Regions from separate parts of the Streptomyces sp. NPDC127595 genome, predicted to be linked through region 1. Evidence: riboswitches for the same ligand, from Rfam matches in the RefSeq annotation. Region 1 holds a riboswitch; each other region holds the start of a gene.
What was found. A riboswitch is a leader RNA that binds a small molecule or an ion and turns the genes downstream of it on or off. The one in region 1 is predicted to bind cyclic di-AMP.

Region 1 (6,129 bases):
AGGCCAAGGGCCGGAACTCGGATTCACGAGTTCCGGCCCTTGGTGTTTCCGGGTATGCGCGGGCGTCCCTCGGTCGGCCCACACCGGTCGCCCTCCGGCCCCGCTCCGGGAAATCTGGACGGGTGGGGCAGCAAGCAGGTGAGCAGCGGGCGGGGGATCCGGACGACCCGGACGACCCGCGTGCGTCGTACGACCCGTCGTACGACCGGTCCGGTGGGCGGTTGCCGGGGGACCCCGTGCCCGATCCCGGGCTGGGGGTGGGGGACGTAGCGCTGCCCGGGGCGGCGGGAACGGACGGGCCGAGGACCTCGTACACCCAGAGGTTCGTCCGGGTGCTTCCCGCCCTGCTCATCGTCGCCGGGATTCTCTATGAGTACTTCACGCCGAGGGACTTCACCGGCGCCCCCCTCTTCACCGCCGCCGCGCTGGTGGCGGCGCCCCTCTACTCGCTGCGCGGCACCGTACTGACCGGGGCCATGGCCGCCGTGGGGGCCGTCGCGGTTCAGATGAAGCTCGGAGTGGCGCTGCAGGCCGAGGCGGTCACCGAAGTGGTCACGGTGGCGACGGCCGCCGTCCTGGCCGCCCTCATCAACGTCGTCGTCCGGCGCGGCAACGCCCGGCTCGCCTCCGTCCGTGAGATCGCCGAGGCCGCCCAGCGCGCCGTACTGCCGCAGCCCGAGGAGCGGATCGACGGGCTCGACGTCGCGGCGCGGTACGAGGCGGCGCAGGAGGACGCGTTCATCGGCGGTGACCTGTACGCGGTGCAGGACTCCCCGTACGGCGTACGCCTGGTCGTGGGCGACGTACGCGGCAAGGGCATGGGCGCGGTGGCCGCCGTCGCCGTCGTGATCGGGGCGTTCCGGGAGGCGGCCGAGCAGGAGACGACGCTGGAGGCGGTCGCGGGGCGCCTGGAGCGGGCTCTGGCGCGCGAGGGCACCCGGCGCGAGAGCCTCGACGCCTTCGAGGGGTTCACCACGGCGGTACTGGCGGAGATCCCGCACGGCGAGGAGGTCGTACGGATCGTCAACCGTGGCCATCCCCCGCCGCTGCTCCTGCACGCGGACGGCACGCTCGTCTCGCTCGACGCCGAGGATCCCGCACTGCCCCTGGGAATGGGCGAGTTGGGCATGTGGCCCGACCGCGCGCAGGAGACGGAGTTCCCGCGCGGGGCCATGCTGCTCCTCCACACGGACGGGCTGTCCGAGGCCCGCGACGAACGCGGGCGCTTCTACGATCCCGCGGTGAGCCTCGCCGGACGGACCTTCCCCGGGCCCGAGGCACTGCTGACCACCCTCGCCGAGGAGGTCCGCCGGCACTCCGGCGGCGGCACCACGGACGACATGGCGCTGCTTGCCGTACGACGTCCGTGAACGCCCTCGTTCACGTTGTTACCAGGGGTGATCGAATGGCGTCCCTCCGCATAACATCTGACGCATCGTCAGAAAACCTGTGACCGACAAGTGGTGGTCAACTCGCCCGTTTTACGGCGGTGATGACCTGAAAGTCCTGGCCAGAAGCGTTAATGATCAGTCAGAACGGCTTGGAATCCGGTGCCCGCGTCTATTAACGTTCGATAACGCAGCGCGGTAGTCCCAGCCGTCACAAGAGTCGGCTCCGTGCGCACGCGCCGAATCCCGCAAGGGAACCGGGGAACCACCAACTTGGGGTGAATCGAGCGTCTACCGCGGTGGGAACACCAGCGGTTGACGCGCGTAGGAGACCTTCCTGCTCCGAACCCGTCAGCTAACCCGGTAGGCGAGAAGGAAGGAAAGGAGCACGCCCACGTGGCGTCGAACCCGCCTGCCCAGGCACCCTCGTACCCGCCGAGCCAAACGCACACCTTCGGTTACGGCATGGACGACGAGGGCCCCCGGGAGGAGTGGAATCCCACCGAGGAATCCCTCCGTCCCATCCGCGGCCGGCACCGCGTCTCCAAGCAGCGCGGAGGCGGCGGACTCGCTCGCAGCTCCACCGTTCTGGGCGTCGGTGTCATAGCCGCCGTCGGCGCCGGTGGCATGGCCACCGCGGCGCCCGGCAAGCCGCCGGTGTCGATCTCCGTGCCCGACCTGCCGTCCGTCGGCTCGATCCTCACGGACGACAGCTCCGCCGACGAGGCCAAGGGCTCCACCACCCCGCTCACCAGTGCCGGTCTGACGATCGCCGACACCGAGCAGGGCGCGACCGACGCGGGCGAGGTCCTGCGTTCGCGCATCATGCAGCAGGCCGAGGTCCAGAAGGACCAGGCCGACACCGCGGCCCAGCAGGCCGCCCAGGCCGCCGCCGTGAAGAAGGCCTCCGACGCCGCCGCCGAGGAGCAGAAGGCGGCCGAGGCCAAGGAAGCCGCCGCGAAGAAGAAGGCGGAGGAGGAGGCCGCGGCCAAGGCGGAGGCCGAGCGCCTCGCCGAGCTCGCCAAGAGCTACACGCTGCCGACCTCCTCGTACACGATCACCTCGACCTTCGGTCAGGCCGGCGCACTGTGGTCCTCCGGCTACCACACCGGCCTCGACTTCGCCGCTCCCACGGGCACCCTGATCAAGGCGGTCCACAGCGGCACCGTCACGGAGGCCGGCTGGGCCGGGTCGTACGGCTACCGCACGATCCTCACCCTCGACGACGGCACCGAGCTGTGGTTCTGCCACCAGTCGTCGATCAGCGTCAGCGTGGGGCAGAAGGTCGCCACCGGTGATGTCATCGGGCGCGTGGGCGCGACGGGCAATGTCACCGGGGCGCATCTGCACCTGGAGGTCCACCCGGACGGCGCGGCGACCGGGATCGACCCGATGGCGTGGCTGCAGAGCAAGGGGCTCAACCCCTGACCTGCACGTTTCCTCACGGGTGCGTAGTTCCGTAATCCCCTGATCCCCGGCAGCCCTGACATCATCCCCCCGACGTCAGGGCTGCCGGTCTGATACATGTGGAATACAGTCATTCGCTCGGGACGTTGGATCCTGACATGACGACTACTCTTCGCAAGCTCGGTTCGTCCGGCCTCGAGGTCTTCCCGCTGGCCCTCGGCGGCAACGTGTGGGGCTGGACCGCCGACGAGGCCGAGTCCTTCGCCGTGCTCGACGCGTACGCGGCCGCAGGCGGCAACTTCCTCGACACCGCCGACTCGTACTCGGCGTGGATCGAGGGGCACAAGGGCGGTGAGTCCGAGACCATCATCGGCAAGTGGGTCAAGGCGCGCGGCAACCGCTCCGACATCGTGATCGCCACCAAGGTCAGCCAGCACCCCGAGTACCAGGGGCTGTCCGGCGACAACATCAAGGCTGCGGCGGATGCTTCTCTGCGCCGTCTGGACACCGACTACATCGACCTCTACTTCACGCACTTCGACAAGCCCGAGGTGCCGGTCGAGGAGATCATCGGCGCGCTCGACGAGCTGGTGAAGGCCGGCAAGGTGCTCAACATCGCGGCCTCCAACATCTCACCCGAGCGGCTCCAGGAGTCCCTGGACTTCTCCGACCGAGAGGGCCTCGCCCGCTACGTCGCCCTCCAGCCCGAGTACAACCTGGTCTCGCGCGACACCTACGAGGGCCCGCTGCGCGACATCGCCTCCCGCTCGGGCCTGGCGGCCGTCCCGTACTTCGGCCTCGCGTCCGGCTTCCTCACCGGCAAGTACCGCCCGGGTACGAAGGTCGACTCGCCGCGTGCGGCGGGCGCGGCCAAGCACCTGGAGACCGAGCGGGGCCTGCGCGTCCTTGCCGCCCTCGACGAGGCTGCCCAGGCCCACGACGTGCCGGTCGCCACCGTCGCCCTGGCCTGGCTCGCCGCCCAGCCGACGGTCGCGGCGCCGATCGCCTCCGCACGGAACGTGGAACAGCTTCCGGCGCTGCTGGGAGTGGCGGACCTCGTCCTCACGGACACGGAACTGGGCAGGCTGACGGAGGCGTCGGCGTAACCCCTGCCGTACGTCCTACGAGCGGTACGGGTTGTACGCGGGGTACGGCGTCGCGGTCCCGTAGGGCTGCCAGTAGGGCTCGCTGTGCGCGGACCCGTACGTGGGCCAGGGCGGTGGCGGGACCACCGGAAGCTGAGCCGCCGCCCGGGCCGCGTACGCCAGGGCCGGGCGGGCGGCCTCGCGGCGGCGCCACAGCTCGTGGAGCAACTCCCGCTCCCGTGCGACGAAGTCGGCGCCCGCGCGGCCGTCGCGTGCCCGGTGCCGCAGGAACGCCAGCGAGGTCGCGTACGCCTCGTACTCGGCGACGGAACGGGCGGCGGGCTTGCCGAGGTGGCGGGCGGCGTACTTGCGGGCGATCCGGCGCGCCTGCATCGAGCCGAGCGCGTACGGCTCGGGCGCGGACAGCCAGCCGGCGGCGGCGTACGCGGGCAGTTCCGCACGCACGGTGCGCAGTTCCCGCTGCCGGGTCCAGATGATCAGCCCGGTCAGCAGGGCGAACGCGGGCACCATGAACGTGGCGTACACCGCGAAGAAACCGAACTCCCCGAAGCTCGACGAGCCGTTCCACATGGCGTGCATACCCATGGCGAGCAGGAGCCCGGCCAGAGGCATCAGGACGCGGCGTACGTGGTGGCGTTCGGCGGACAGGGCCGCGATCCCGAAGCCGATGCCGGTCAGGATCGTGAACAGCGGGTGCGCGAAGGGCGACATCACCACGCGGACGAAGAAGGTGGCGGCGGTGACCGACATGAGCCCGCTGTCGCCGTTGAGCTGGTCGGTGCCGAAGGCGGTGCCGAGGTAGAGGATGTTCTCGGTGAAGGCGAAGCCGGTGGCGGTGACCCCGGCTATGACGACCCCGTCGACGATCCCGGTGAAGTCCCGCCTGCGGAAGAGGAAGACCAGCAGTACGGCCGCCGCCTTCGCGGACTCCTCCACGATGGGCGCTATGACGGTCGCGCCGAGGGTGTCGGCGTTGGTCGGGTCGGCGGTGGCCGTCGCTATCCATCTCGTCGCGAAACTGTTGGCGACGATCGCTATGAGCGCGGCCGCGCAGGCGCCCCAGGCGAAGGCGAAGAGCAGGTTCCGCCAGGGGCCCGGGTCGACGCGGTCCAGCCAGCGGAACACGGCGATGAGAAGCGGAACGGGGAGCACGGCGAGGCCGAGGCCGACCAGGAAGCCCTCGGTGCCGGTCTGCTGGCGGACGAGGGCAAGGATCACCAGCCCGGATATCGCGAGCAGGGTGACCAGCACGCCGTAGCGCACCCACCTTCTCCGCCACCAGTGCGCAGGCCGCCGCGGTGCGTCGTCGGCGGCGCCGGTGGGGTGTGTCGGGTAGGGAGGGCTGGTGGCCACGGCATCGACCCTAACGAGGGAGGGGCGCTCCCCGCGACGGTGCGTGGTGTCCGGTGTGGTGGCCGGTGCCGTCTCAGGGAATCAGTCGCCGACGGATTGCTGGTCCCGGTGCTGTACGCGCCGGAACAGCAGGTCGTTCACCACATGACCCTTGTCCAGTCCCTGGCCCTCGAAACGGGTCAGCGGCCGGAAGTCCGGACGTGGCGTGTAACCGCCGTCGGGCCGGGTGTTCTCGAAGTCGGGGTGCGCGCTCAGCACTTCGAGCATCTGTTCGGCGTACGGCTCCCAGTCGGTCGCGCAGTGGACGACGGCGCCCGGCCGGAGGCGGGTCGCGGCGAGGCTGAGGAACTCCGGCTGGATCAGCCGCCGCTTGAGGTGCCGCTTCTTGGGCCAGGGGTCGGGGAAGTACACGCGCAGGCCGCTCAGGGAGTCCGGCGTGAGCATCTCCCTGAGCAGGATGATCGCGTCGCCGTTGGCCACCCGGATGTTGGACAGCCCGTTCCGGTCCGCGAGATTGAGCAGGTTGCCCTGACCGGGGGTGTGGACGTCGACCGCCAGGATTCCGGTTTCCGGGTCCTCGGCCGCCATCTGCGCGGTGGCCTCGCCCATCCCGAACCCGATCTCGAGTACGACGGGGACCTCGCCGCCGAACAGCTCCGCGAGGTCCAGCGTTCGCTGCCCGTCGATATCCAGGCCCCACTTGGGCCACAACCGCTGCAACGCGTCCGCCTGCCCGACCGTCACCCGGCTCCGCCGCGGCTGAAAACTCCGGATCCGCCGCTCGAAGTGCGACCCGGCGGGATCGGGCATCGGCCCGTCGGGGAATCGGGGCTCGCCCTTGGGGCGGGGGGCTTGGGGGGAGGCGTTGGGCTCAG
Region 2 (6,129 bases), on a different contig from region 1:
GAAGAGTTCGGGTTTGTTATGGGGGGCGTTCACGGGCTGACGGTACCGGGAGTCGCATCGCGTGGGTGAAGCCGCGGAACCGTGCAATTCCGCCTCAACTGCACCTTTCCCGCTGAGGGCACACCCTTGTCTCGTCGTTCCTGCGGCCGTCGTTGCCGAATACGCGCGCGTCTCCGCCCTCGATCTGCTCGACGACTTCGGAATCATGGGCCAGGACAACGTCTCCCCGCTGGTCGGCGGAGCCGGGGAATTTCGCACGCGCGTGCGGGGTGGTCGCGAGGGCGGGTGGCTGTGTGCGAAGTTCGCCCGTGTGTGCGGGACGCTGTCTAGGTTCGGGTGTTGTGAAGCTGGTGGTGCAGGTGAAGCTGTTGCCGTCGCCGGAGCAGGCGGCAGCACTGGAGGCGACCCTGCGTGCCTGCAACCGGGCAGCCGACCACGTCTCCCGGATCGCTTTCGAGACGGGTGTGAGAGACCGCAACGGGTTGCAGAAGCTGCTCTACGCGGACATCAAGGCGGCGTTCGGGCTGTCTGCGCAGCCCGCGGTGCGGGTGGTGAAGAAGGTCGTCGACGCCTATAGCGCGCTCGCGGCGAGTCCCAAAGCCGGGCGGCTGGGCAGCCCGGCATCGAAGCGGGACCGGAGGGCCACCGGCTCGCCGGTCGTCTTCCGGCCCGAGGCGGCGCAGCCGTTCGACGACCGGTGTCTGTCCTGGTAGATGGACACGCGCGCGGTGTCCATCTGGACGGTGGACGGGCAGATGCGCGGCATCGGCTACACCGGTTCAGCCGACCAGCTCAGAACGCTGGCCGAGTACCGCAAGGGCGAGTCCGATTTGGACTCCGACACCGTCGGAGTCGACGCGTACAAGCGGCCGACCCTGCCACGGCTCACAGTCACCGGTCGGTTCCGGGCCCGCCGGCTCGTCGAAGTCCGTAGTGCGGTCGCTGAGGACACGGGGACGCGGCGGTAGCCCAAACCCGGTGCCGGGTCTGCGGCCGGCTCATTCGTGACACTCCGTGGCCCGGCACATTTCACCGGCTTTGACGTACCCGGCCTCCCCGCGCCGGGGAGGCCGGAGCACCCGCCTCCCCGACCTCCAACTCGCAGGGGATTCCGCCGATTTGCGCTGGCGTGGCGGGCTCATTATGCGGGGATTGCGCACACTTCCGGTGGAGTTCACGGCTCCGCTCCGGTTGTCCGCCGGGCGGTCGCAGGGGATTTGACGGATCGCGAAAAGCTGACGATCCATCGCGGTCTCAAGGGACTTGACCGATCGCGAAAAGCTGACGGTCCATCAACATTGTGATCTTCACGTGATCTACGCTGCATCGACTTGTGACAAGCGTTCGGGTGCGGATACGTTCGACGAACAGCGCGGATCATGCGTCGCAGGCGTCGTCTGACGTCGCCGTATGTCGCTGTAGTCACCTGCTGTCACATGAAAGGGCTTCCGCATGCTCTCCGGGAACGGCCGCCATCGTCGACCCCGTCAGGCCCCGGCTCTCATCGTCGCGGCAGGAGTGACCGGATCGGCCATCGCGATCCCGTTGCTCGGTGCCACGAGCGCGAGCGCGGCCGACACCACCACTTGGGACCGCGTCGCGGAGTGCGAGACGGGTGCCTCCTGGAGCCAGAACGCCGGCGACGGCTACTACGGCGGGCTGCATGTGACCGAGTGGGACTGGGAGAACTACGGCGGCCTCGAATACGCCCCGAGTGCCGACCAGGCCAGCCGCTCGCAGCAGATAGCCGTCGCCGAGAAGATCCTGGACGGCCGGGGGCTCGTCGCCTGGCCCACCTGCGGACCCCTCTCCGGGCTCAGCAAGGACTCCGCCTCGGTGGAGGTCGACACGGGCGTGGCGGACGACTTGTCGCCCGACGCGTCCGCTTCCGCCGACCCGTCCGAATCGTCCACCCCCTCTCCGGCCGCTTCGCCCTCCGCGGACGCGACCGAGACCGCCGCAGACGCCACAGACTCCACGAAGTCCGCCACCCCGGACGCGGCAGCGAGTGCGGACGCGAGCACCGGCTCAACTGCCGCGAACAGTGATGAATCGGATAAGTCCGCCCAGACTGACGAGTCTTCGAGTGCGCCCGAGGATGAGGCGACCAGTGCAGGGCGTCACCGCGGTGACACCGCCACCGAGGGTGCGACCGACGGCCGTACGGACGACGCCACTTCCGGGCGGCACGCCTCGCGTGACTCCGACGCGGCTCGCTCCGTCGTGGACGGCGCGTACGTCGTCCGTGCCGGCGACAGTCTCTCGCTCATCGCCGACGCCCTTGGCCTCGACGGCGGATGGACCGAGCTCTATGCCGAGAACAAGGAGACGGTCGGCGCCGACGCGAACCTCATCCTGCCCGGTCAGAGCCTTGCAGTTGGTGCTGAATAGGGCGAAATGCAGCGGGAGTTCACGTCATGGTTCGCCATGGAATGTCCAGTTTGGCGAGAATGAGAGATGGATCTCAGACCCCTTGATCGTCTTTGATATTCCGCCGATCGCCTGCCTACGGTCGTGACCGCTCGCCACAGTGAGCCCCGACGGTCGCAACGCCGAATCCTGCCAGCGGCCGTACGGGAACAGTCGTCGCGTCAAGCGCCGTAGGCAGGAGCGGGGGACCCAAGGTAAGCGCTGCGCCCGGTAGTTGACCGGGAGCGGCTTGGGGTGAAGACGTGCACCGCAAGGTGCGCGACCGGGCACTCACCCGCCCGAACCCGACAGCTCACCTCGTAGGCGTCGGTGAGGGGATCTACTTCATGCTGCGTTCGTGCAAGGGCAAGCACCGTCGCCCGTCCAAGGCCACCCGTATCGTCGCCCTCGCCGGAGTGACCGGCGTCGCCGTCGCCGCCCCGCTGATGGCCGCCGGTACCGCCTCCGCCGCCACCACCTCCGAGTGGGACGCCGTCGCCCAGTGCGAGTCCGGTGGCAACTGGTCCATCAACACGGGCAACGGCTACTACGGCGGCCTGCAGTTCTCCGCCTCCACCTGGTCCGCGTACGGCGGCAGCTCGTACGCCTCCACCGCCGACCAGGCCTCCAAGTCCCAGCAGATATCCGTCGCCGAGAAGGTTCTCGCCGCGCAGGGCAAGGGTGCCTGGCCGACCTGTGGCACGGGCCTGTCGAACGCCGCGAACGACTCCGGCAGCACCACCCCGTCGCAGCCGAGCACACAGAGCAAGCCGAGCACGCCGAGCGCGAAGACCGACGAGCAGCGCGCCTCGCGTTCCTCGGAGCGGGAGACCGCCAAGAAGGAGACCGTCGAGACCCCGACCGGTAAGACGGTCAAGAAGGGCGACGGCGAGTACAAGGTGAAGAAGGACGACACCCTCAGCGCGATCGCCGAGGCGAAGAACGTCAAGGGTGGCTGGCAGAAGCTGTTCGAGCTGAACAAGGACATCATCGACGACGCGGACTTCATCTACCCGGGTCAGCAGCTCCACCTGAGCTGACGGCGGCTCCACCTCGGCCGGCAGCAGTTCCACCTGAGCTGACGGCCCGGATCGACGGCCGACGGCGGTCGGCCGGCCACTGACAGCCGCTTCGCAGTTGAACCACAGCCCGCTCCTATACGTGGTCTCCATACTGAAGGCCTCGTGTGGGTCACCCCCGTCCCCCACGGGCCCCCCGCTCCGGTGCGTGTTCCCCCGTACGCACCGGGGCGGGGTTTTTCATTTCCCGCGCCGGCCCATCCGTCGTCGTCGCCACCCCTCTTTCATCACCTTTTTGTTCCGTTCGGGAACAATATTTGCCCTCAGTTCTGCACAAGAGGGGGTAGACCGGCTGGCCGATCCCCCGGAGCCGGTTAGGCTCATCCCGCGGGGCTGCCACAGTCCCGCGTAGCCGCGTCACATTCCTGAAGGAGATGCTCGTGCCGTCCATCGACGTCGTCGTAGCCCGGGAAATCCTCGACTCGCGAGGCAACCCCACCGTCGAGGTCGAGGTCGGCCTCGATGACGGCAGCACCGGTCGTGCCGCCGTCCCGTCCGGCGCCTCCACGGGTGCCTTCGAAGCCATCGAGCTGCGCGACGGTGACCCCAACCGCTACGGCGGCAAGGGTGTCGAGAAGGCCGTCCTCGCCGTCATCGAGCAGATCGGCCCGGAGCTCGTCGGTTACGACGCCACCGAGCAGCGCCTGATCGACCAGGCGATGTTCGACCTGGACGCCACCGACAACAAGGGTTCGCTCGGCGCCAACGCCATCCTCGGCGTCTCCCTCGCCGTCGCCCACGCCGCCTCCGAGGCCAGCGACCTGCCCCTCTTCCGCTACCTGGGCGGCCCGAACGCGCACCTGCTGCCCGTTCCGATGATGAACATCCTGAACGGCGGGTCGCACGCCGACTCGAACGTCGACATCCAGGAGTTCATGATCGCCCCGATCGGCGCGGAGTCCTTCTCCGAGGCGCTGCGCTGGGGCGCCGAGGTCTACCACACCCTCAAGAAGGTGCTGAAGACCAAGGGCCTGTCCACCGGCCTCGGCGACGAGGGCGGCTTCGCCCCGAACCTGGAGTCCAACCGCGCCGCGCTCGACCTCATCATCGAGGCCATCAAGCAGGCCGGTTACATCCCCGGCGAGCAGATCGGGCTCGCGCTCGACGTCGCCGCGTCCGAGTTCTACAAGGACGGCAAGTACGAGTTCGAGGGCAAGTCCCGCTCGGCCGCCGAGATGACCGAGTACTACGAGGAGCTCGTCTCCGCGTACCCGCTGGTCTCCATCGAGGACCCGCTGTACGAGGACGACTGGGCGGGCTGGAAGGTCATCACCGACAAGCTGGGCGACAAGGTCCAGATCGTCGGCGACGACCTCTTCGTCACCAACCCGGAGCGCCTGGCCCGCGGCATCGAGGAGGGCTCCGCGAACGCCCTGCTCGTCAAGGTCAACCAGATCGGCTCGCTGACCGAGACCCTGGACGCCGTCGAGATGGCCCAGCGCAACGGCTTCAAGTGCATGATGTCCCACCGCTCCGGCGAGACCGAGGACGTCACCATCGCCGACCTCGCCGTCGCGGTGAACTGCGGCCAGATCAAGACCGGCGCCCCGGCCCGCTCGGACCGCGTCGCCAAGTACAACCAGCTGCTGCGCATCGAGGAGATCCTCGACGACGCCGCGGTGTACGCCGGCCGCAGCGCGTTCCCCCGGTTTCGCTCTGCGAACCAGTAAGCACAGCAAGGGCTGAGCCCGGGCTTCGTAGGAAGCGTCGTACGTACGTCCCCGTACTCGGTCCCGTACCGTGTGCGGGGACGTACGCACGTGCAGGCAGGGACGGATCGGGGAGGCGGGACTCATGGCCGTGAAGGACCGGGACCGGTTCTCCACCGCGACCAGGATCAAGCTGCTCGGCGAGCAGACGGCGGCCCGGGTCTACCGCTCCCAGACCAAGCGCCAGGCCCGCCGTTCGCGGCTCACCGGGCGAGCGGCGCTCCTCGCCCTTGTCCTGTGCTCGCTGGTGGTGGCCCTCGCGTACCCGATAAGGCAGTACGTGTCCCAGCGCGCCGAGGTCTCCGACCTGGTGCGGCAGCGGGAGCAGGCCCGCGAGCGGGTCGAGCAGCTGCGTGACCTCAAGGCGCGCTGGCAGGACGACGCGTACGCGGAGCAGCAGATCCGGGACCGGCTGCACTATGTGATGCCGGGGGAGACCGGCTACATCGTGATCGACCCGGACGCGGCGAAGCAGTCCCGCGTCGACCAGGGGGCGGCCGACCGTCCCTGGTACTCGAACGTGTGGGACGGCGTGGACAGGGCCGACGCCGCCGGCCGCTGAAGGAACCGGTCGACCGGTTCACCGGCGGACCGCTCGCGCGATCGGCTGACTGGAATCCGTGGACCGGCTGTTTTGAACCTTTGACTGACCGATTGACTGACTGACTGACCAGAAAGACATGTGACTCACGGCATGGAAACGCCACCGCCGCCCACCCCGCGCACCGAGCCGACCGACGCGGACGTCGAGGCCTTCAAGCAGCAGCTGGGGCGACCGCCGCGCGGGTTGCGCGCGATCGCGCACCGCTGTCCCTGCGGTCAGCCGGACGTGGTGGAGACGGCGCCCCGGCTTCCCGACGGGACGCCGTTCCCGACGACGTACTACCTCACGTGCCCGCGTGCCGCCTCCGCGATCGGCACGCTGGAGGCCA
Region 3 (6,129 bases), on a different contig from region 1:
GCGCCGGGCCGGGGACGGGAGCAAGGGTTTTGTCACCCTCTGACCCGCTCCCGGCACGCTTCACCATATGGGACACTGGTCTAGACAACGTGGTCTAGACAACCTGAGACATCTGCTAGACAACCTGAGACATCTGAAGGGCTGCATCACATGGCTGAGCGCCGCGTCAACGTCGGCTGGGCCGAGGGTCTCCACGCCCGCCCCGCCTCCATCTTCGTCCGGGCCGTCACGGCCTCCGGAGTCCCCGTGACGATCGCCAAGGCGGACGGGAACCCGGCCAACGCGGCCTCCATGCTCGCGGTCCTCGGCCTGGGTGCCCAGGGCGGCGAGGAGATCGTCCTCGCCTCCGACGCCGAGGGTGCGGACGCCGCACTCGACCGGCTGGCCAAGCTGGTCTCCGAGGGGCTCGAGGAGCTTCCCGAGACCGTCTGAGGGTGAGCGGTGGTGCCTCATCGCTTCGATGGCGGTGACCATTGCTTCGATGACGATGGCGGTGACCGTCGCCTCGATGACGGTGACCGTCGTCTCGACGACGGCGGCCATCGCCTCGATGACGGCGGCCATCGCCTCGGTGGCGGCACCTTCGCTTCGAAGGCGCTTTTCATCGCTCCAAAACACCGGCAAGGGCCCGCCCGAATTATCGGGTGGGCCCTTCGCATTTCCCTTGTGCGGGCAGCATAAATAATCTCCCGCGAATTACTCCTCTTTGTATACGGCGCTCATGTTAATGCCGCAGGCCCGTCATGTTTACGGGATGTTGCGAAGTCCTCACACGGTCCGGGCGGTCGGCTCCGCCGGGAAAGCGGAGGCGGTGTGCGGCCGTCGCGCGTTCGGTGTGCAGGGCTGTGATCGCCCGCGCCCGCTCGCTGTCGCCGCGCGCGACGGCGTCCACGATCCCGCCGTGCTCCGCCCAGGACTCCGCCGGGTTGGCCGGCGCCTCTACCGCGTACATCCAGGCGATCTTGTGCCGGAGCTGCGACAGCGTGGAGGTCAGCGCGGGGCTGCCGGAGGCCTGCGCGAGGGTCTCGTGGAACCAGCCGCCCAGCGAGCGCAGGTCCTCGCTGTTGCCCCTCCTGGCCCGCTCCTGACCCAGCCTGACCAGGCCTCGGAGCACCTTGAGGTGCGCCTCGGTGCGGCGCTGCGCGGCCCGCGCGGCGCCCAGCGGCTCCAGGAGCATGCGCATCTCCAGGAGGTCCGCGGCCTCCTGTTCGGTCGGCTCCGCGACGCACGCGCCCGCGTGCCGCCGGGTGACCACGAAGCCCTCGGCCTCCAGGGTGCGCAGGGCCTCGCGGACGGGGACGCGCGAGACGCCGTAGCGGCGCGCCAGCAGTTCCTCGGTGAGCCGGCTGCCACGCTCGTAGACACCCGCGACGATGTCGTCGCGGATCGCTGTGCATACCGAGTGCGCAGGAACACGCATACCGGACCTCCGCTTTAATCCCCGTGAAACGCCGTCGATTGGCGCTTGTTCAGTGACTCTATTGCAGAGACTCGGAATTTCCGACGGGGGACCGGAATCCATGGATATTTTTTGGACAGTAGGTCGTTCGAAACGGTTCGAAACGACAGGGCCCCGACTCTGTCGAGCCGGGACCCTGTGAAGTACGTACGCGAGTGATCAGACGTTCACGCCGTGCGAGCGGAGATATGCGACGGGATCGATGTCCGAGCCGTACTCGGCGGTCGTGCGGGCCTCGAAGTGGAGGTGCGGTCCGGTGGTGTTGCCGGTGGCCCCCGAGAGACCTATCTGCTGACCTGGGGTGACCGTCTGGCCCACGGAGACTCCGATGGACGACAGGTGGCCGTACATCGTGTAGGTCCCGTCGTTCATCCTGAGGACGATCTGGTTGCCGTACGCACCGCCCCAGCCGGCCGTGACGACCGTGCCCGAGCCGACCGCGTGGACGGAGGTCCCGGACGCGGCGTGGAAGTCGACGCCGGTGTGACTGCCGGACGACCAGAGGCTGCCGCCGGCCTGGTAGCCGGTGGAGATGTACGAGCCGGTGATCGGCGCGACGAAGGTGTTGAGGCGCTTGCGCTCGGCCTCGCGGGCGGCGCGCTCCTTGGCCTCGCGCTCCTCCTTGGCCTTCTTTTCGGCGGCCGCTTCGGCCTTCTTCTGCGCGGCGGCCGCGTCGGCGGCCTGCTGCTGGGCGGCGGCCTGCGCGTCGATCTGGTCGGCGATCGAGTCACCGATCTCGACGGCCTGGGTGAGGCCGGTCTGCTCGACGGAGTTGTCCGCGGCGAGCGCCGGGGCGGCCAGGGTGCCGAGGACACCGGTCGTGGTGAGCGCCGCGACGCCGAGGGCGTTCGTGGTCGTGCGCTTCACGCGGCCCGGGCGACGATGCTTGCCTGTGCCACAGGTGAACGCCATGGAGGAGCTGATCCTTTCCTTCCTTCTCGCCTACCGGGTTAGCTGACGGGTTCGGAGCAGGAAGGTCTCCTACGGACCACCTCCGGGGAGGGCGTCCGATTCACCCCAGGGACTACGTGTGGGTCCCCGGCTCCCCTGGCTCACGCCGTACGGGGACTAAGCGATGGCTGTCCGGTGCCGCGGGCGCGGCGCACTGCCTGACGAACAGCCGGACCGACGCTAAACGGGACATCTTTCAATCGACAAACGGATCACGCCTTTTGTAGCGCATGCCACAGGGCAGACAGGCAACCTCTCTATCAATACGGACAAATGGGGGCCCAGGAGACTCCGTGGTCTCCTGGGCCCCCAGGGGAGCTGCTGTCCTACTCCGTCCCTACTCCGCCGGAACGACGCTCACTTCACCGATTCCGAGAGCCTTGACGGGCTCCTCGATCTGCGCGGCGTCGCCCACCAGGACGGTCACCAGCCGGTCCACGGGGAAGGCGCTCACGGCGGCTGCGGTGGCTTCCACCGTGCCGGTCGCGGCGAGTTGCCGGTACAGCGTCGCCTGGTAGTCGTCCGGCAGGTGCTGCTCGACCTGGTCGGCCAGCGTGCCCGCGACGGCCGCCGCCGTCTCGAACTTGAGGGGCGCCACGCCCACCAGGTTCTGTACGGCGACATCGCGCTCGGCGTCCGTCAGGCCCTCCGCGGCGAGGGTCCGCAGCACCTTCCAGAGGTCGTCGAGCGCCGGGCCGGTGTTCGGGGTGTCCACCGAGCCGCTGATGGCGAGCATCGAGATGCCGGTGCCGTCCGGGGCTGAGCGCAATACCTGGCCGAACGCCCGCACACCGTAGGTGTAACCCTTTTCCTCGCGCAGGACGCGGTCCAGGCGCGAGGTGAGGGTGCCGCCGAGGCAGTACGTACCGAGCACCTGGGCGGGCCACACTCGGTCGTGCCGGTCGGCGCCGACCCGGCCGATGAGCAGCTGCGTCTGCACGGCGCCGGGGCGGTCCACGATGACGACCCGGCCGCTGTCGTCGGCGGTCACCGGCGGCACGGGCAGCGGCTCGGCGGACGAGCCGGTCCAGGCGCCGAGCGTGTCGGCGAGCAGCGCGTCGAGGTCGACTCCGGTGAGGTCGCCGACGATCACCGCGGTGGCCGTGGCGGGGCGTACGTGCTTTTCGTAGAAGGCGCGTACGGCCGCCGCGTCGATCGCCGTGACCGTCTCCTCGGTGCCCTGGCGCGGGCGCGACATGCGCGATGTGGCCGGGAACAGCTCCTTGGAGAGCTCTTTCGCCGCACGACGGGACGGGTTGGCGGTCTCGTGCGGGATCTCGTCCAGACGGTTGCGCACCAGCCGCTCGACCTCGCTGTCCGCGAACGCCGGTGCCCTCAGGGCGTCGGCGAGCAGATCAAGGGCCTTGGGGAGGCGCGACACGGGGACTTCGAGCGACAGGCGTACGCCGGGGTGGTCGGCGTACGCGTCGAGCGTGGCACCGCAGCGCTCCAGCTCGGCGGCGAACTCCTCGGCGGAGAGCTTGTCGGTGCCCTCGGAGAAGGCCCGCGCCATGATCGTGGCGATACCGTCGAGGCCCGTGGGCTCGGCGTCCAGGGGTGCTGCGAGCAGCACCTCCACGGCGACGACCTGCTGGCCGGGGCGGTGGCTGCGCAGCACGGTCAGGCCGTTGCCGAGGATGCCCCGGTCGGGTGCGGGAAAGGCCCACGGCCTGGCCTCGCCGGCCTGCGGCTGGGGGTGGAACTCCATGGTGGCGAGCTCGGTCACTTCGCCGCCTCCTCGTCGGTGTCTTCAGCGGCTTCAGCGTTTTCGGCGTCTTCGGCGGCGATCGGTTCGTAGACGAGCACCGCGCGGTTGTCGGGGCGCAGGCGGGACTTGGCGACCTCCTGGACCTCCTCGGCGGTGATGTCGAGGACGCGCTGTACGGCGGTCAGGGCGAGCTGCGGGTCGCCGAACAGGACGGCGTACCGGCACAGTTCGTCGGCGCGGCCTGCGACCGTGCCGAGCCGGTCCAGCCACTCGCGCTCCAACTGGGCCTGGGCGCGCTCCATTTCCTCGTCCGTGGGGCCCTCCTCGGCGAACCGGGCGAGCTCCTCGTCCACGGCTGCCTCGATGACGGGGATCTCCACATCGCCGGAGGTCTTCACGTCGAGCCATCCCAGGGAGGGCGCTCCGGCGAGCCGCAGCAGGCCGAACCCGGCCGCGACGGCGGTGCGGTCGCGGCGTACGAGCCGGTTGTAGAGCCGGGACGACTCGCCGCCGCCGAGGACGGTGAGCGCCAGGTCGGCCGCGTCACTCGCGCGCGTGCCGTCCTCCGGGAGCCGGTAGGCGGCCATCAGCGCGCGTGAGGGGACCTCCTCCTCGAGGACCTCGCGCAGCTCCTCGCCGATGGTGTCGGGCAGCGCGCCGTCACGCGGCGCGGGCTTGCCGTCGTGCCCGGCGATCGAGCCGAAGTACTTCTCGATCCAGGCGAGGGTCTGCTCGGGGTCGATGTCCCCGACGACCGACAGCACCGCGTTGTTGGGCGCGTAGTAGGTGCGGAAGAACGCGCGGGCGTCCTCCAGGGTGGCCGCGTCCAGGTCGGCCATCGACCCGATCGGCGTGTGGTGGTACGGGTGGCCCTCGGGATACGCGAGCGCGGTCAGCCTCTCGAACGCGGTCCCGTAGGGGACGTTGTCGTAACGCTGGCGCCGCTCGTTCTTGACGACGTCCCGCTGGTTCTCCATGGACTCCTCGTCGAGCGCGGCGAGCAGCGAGCCCATGCGGTCGGCCTCCAGCCAGAGGGCGAGCTCCAGCTGGTGGGTGGGCATGGTCTCGAAATAATTGGTGCGCTCGAAGCTGGTGGTTCCGTTCAGCGAACCACCGGCTCCCTGGACCAGTTCGAAGTGGCCGTTGCCCTTCACCTGGCCCGAGCCCTGGAACATCAGGTGCTCGAAGAGGTGGGCGAGGCCCGTACGCCCCTTGACCTCGTGGCGTGAGCCGACGTCGTACCAGAGGCACACCGCGGCGACCGGGGTCAGGTGGTCCTCGGAGAGCACCACGCGCAGGCCGTTGGCCAGGCGGTGCTCGGTCGCTGACAGCCCGCCGGAGCCTGCCTCAGCTGTGGCCGTGTGACCCATGGGCATGTACGTCCCTTCGATCGCGGAAAACTACGGATTTCCTGTCGGTCCTGCCACTGTATGCAAGCGCGCGGACAGCTGGCGAAGTTCCCGCACCTCGTACGCCGAGAGCGAGAATCGGCGTACGGATCTCGTATGAGGAGAGGGGCGGACGCGTACCGTCCTGGTACGCCCGGAGCCCGGCTCGGGTGCAGCACCGGCCCCTCTGAGCGCCCCGCAAAGACCCTCAACAGACGGGTCGTGGTCCGCGTTGTCAGTGGGGCGGTCCACAATGGTGCGCGTCAGAACCCGTTCATGCCCCGGCAGAGACTGTGAAGGAGCCGCAGCAGCGATGGCCCGCCGCAGCACGAAGACCCCGCCACCGCCCGACGACTTCGAGGAGCGCATCCTCGACATCGACGTCGTCGACGAGATGCAGGGCTCCTTCCTCGAGTACGCGTACTCGGTCATCTATTCCCGAGCCCTGCCGGACGCCCGCGACGGCCTCAAGCCGGTGCACCGTCGCATCGTCTACCAGATGAACGAGATGGGCCTTCGCCCCGACCGCGGCTATGTGAAGTGCGCCCGCGTCGTCGGCGAAGTCATGGGTAAGCTCCACCCGCACGGCGACGCGTCGATCTACGACGCGCTGGTGCGCCTGG

Region 2: it holds a riboswitch for cyclic di-AMP, as region 1 does, so the genes downstream of both, ACFVKT_RS19930 (transglycosylase family protein) here and ACFVKT_RS14145 (M23 family metallopeptidase) in region 1, are expected to answer to the same signal.
Region 3: it holds a riboswitch for cyclic di-AMP, as region 1 does, so the genes downstream of both, ACFVKT_RS26640 (M23 family metallopeptidase) here and ACFVKT_RS14145 (M23 family metallopeptidase) in region 1, are expected to answer to the same signal.

Annotation. Positions count from the first base shown of each region.
Region 1 covers NZ_JBHXWK010000003.1:681,066-687,194, forward strand. Annotated here, with positions in the region: gene ACFVKT_RS14140 (PP2C family protein-serine/threonine phosphatase) at 237-1,370, shown strand; cyclic di-AMP (ydaO/yuaA leader) riboswitch at 1,616-1,773, shown strand; gene ACFVKT_RS14145 (M23 family metallopeptidase) at 1,785-2,816, shown strand; gene ACFVKT_RS14150 (aldo/keto reductase) at 2,954-3,901, shown strand; gene ACFVKT_RS14155 (PrsW family intramembrane metalloprotease) at 3,917-5,254, opposite strand; gene trmB (tRNA (guanosine(46)-N7)-methyltransferase TrmB) at 5,336-6,129, opposite strand, start outside.
Region 2 covers NZ_JBHXWK010000006.1:16,644-22,772, reverse strand. Annotated here, with positions in the region: gene ACFVKT_RS19950 (cytochrome P450) at 1-33, opposite strand, end outside; gene ACFVKT_RS19945 (hypothetical protein) at 342-713, shown strand; gene ACFVKT_RS19940 (hypothetical protein) at 729-968, shown strand; gene ACFVKT_RS19935 (transglycosylase family protein) at 1,519-2,391, shown strand; cyclic di-AMP (ydaO/yuaA leader) riboswitch at 2,587-2,751, shown strand; gene ACFVKT_RS19930 (transglycosylase family protein) at 2,757-3,449, shown strand; gene eno (phosphopyruvate hydratase) at 3,863-5,158, shown strand; gene ACFVKT_RS19920 (septum formation initiator family protein) at 5,283-5,759, shown strand; gene ACFVKT_RS19915 (DUF501 domain-containing protein) at 5,892-6,129, shown strand, end outside.
Region 3 covers NZ_JBHXWK010000008.1:407,320-413,448, forward strand. Annotated here, with positions in the region: gene ACFVKT_RS26625 (HPr family phosphocarrier protein) at 151-432, shown strand; gene ACFVKT_RS26630 (hypothetical protein) at 461-685, shown strand; gene ACFVKT_RS26635 (GntR family transcriptional regulator) at 725-1,420, opposite strand; gene ACFVKT_RS26640 (M23 family metallopeptidase) at 1,619-2,371, opposite strand; cyclic di-AMP (ydaO/yuaA leader) riboswitch at 2,384-2,544, opposite strand; gene ACFVKT_RS26645 (M16 family metallopeptidase) at 2,748-4,136, opposite strand; gene ACFVKT_RS26650 (M16 family metallopeptidase) at 4,133-5,488, opposite strand; gene ACFVKT_RS26655 (DNA topoisomerase (ATP-hydrolyzing) subunit A) at 5,820-6,129, shown strand, end outside.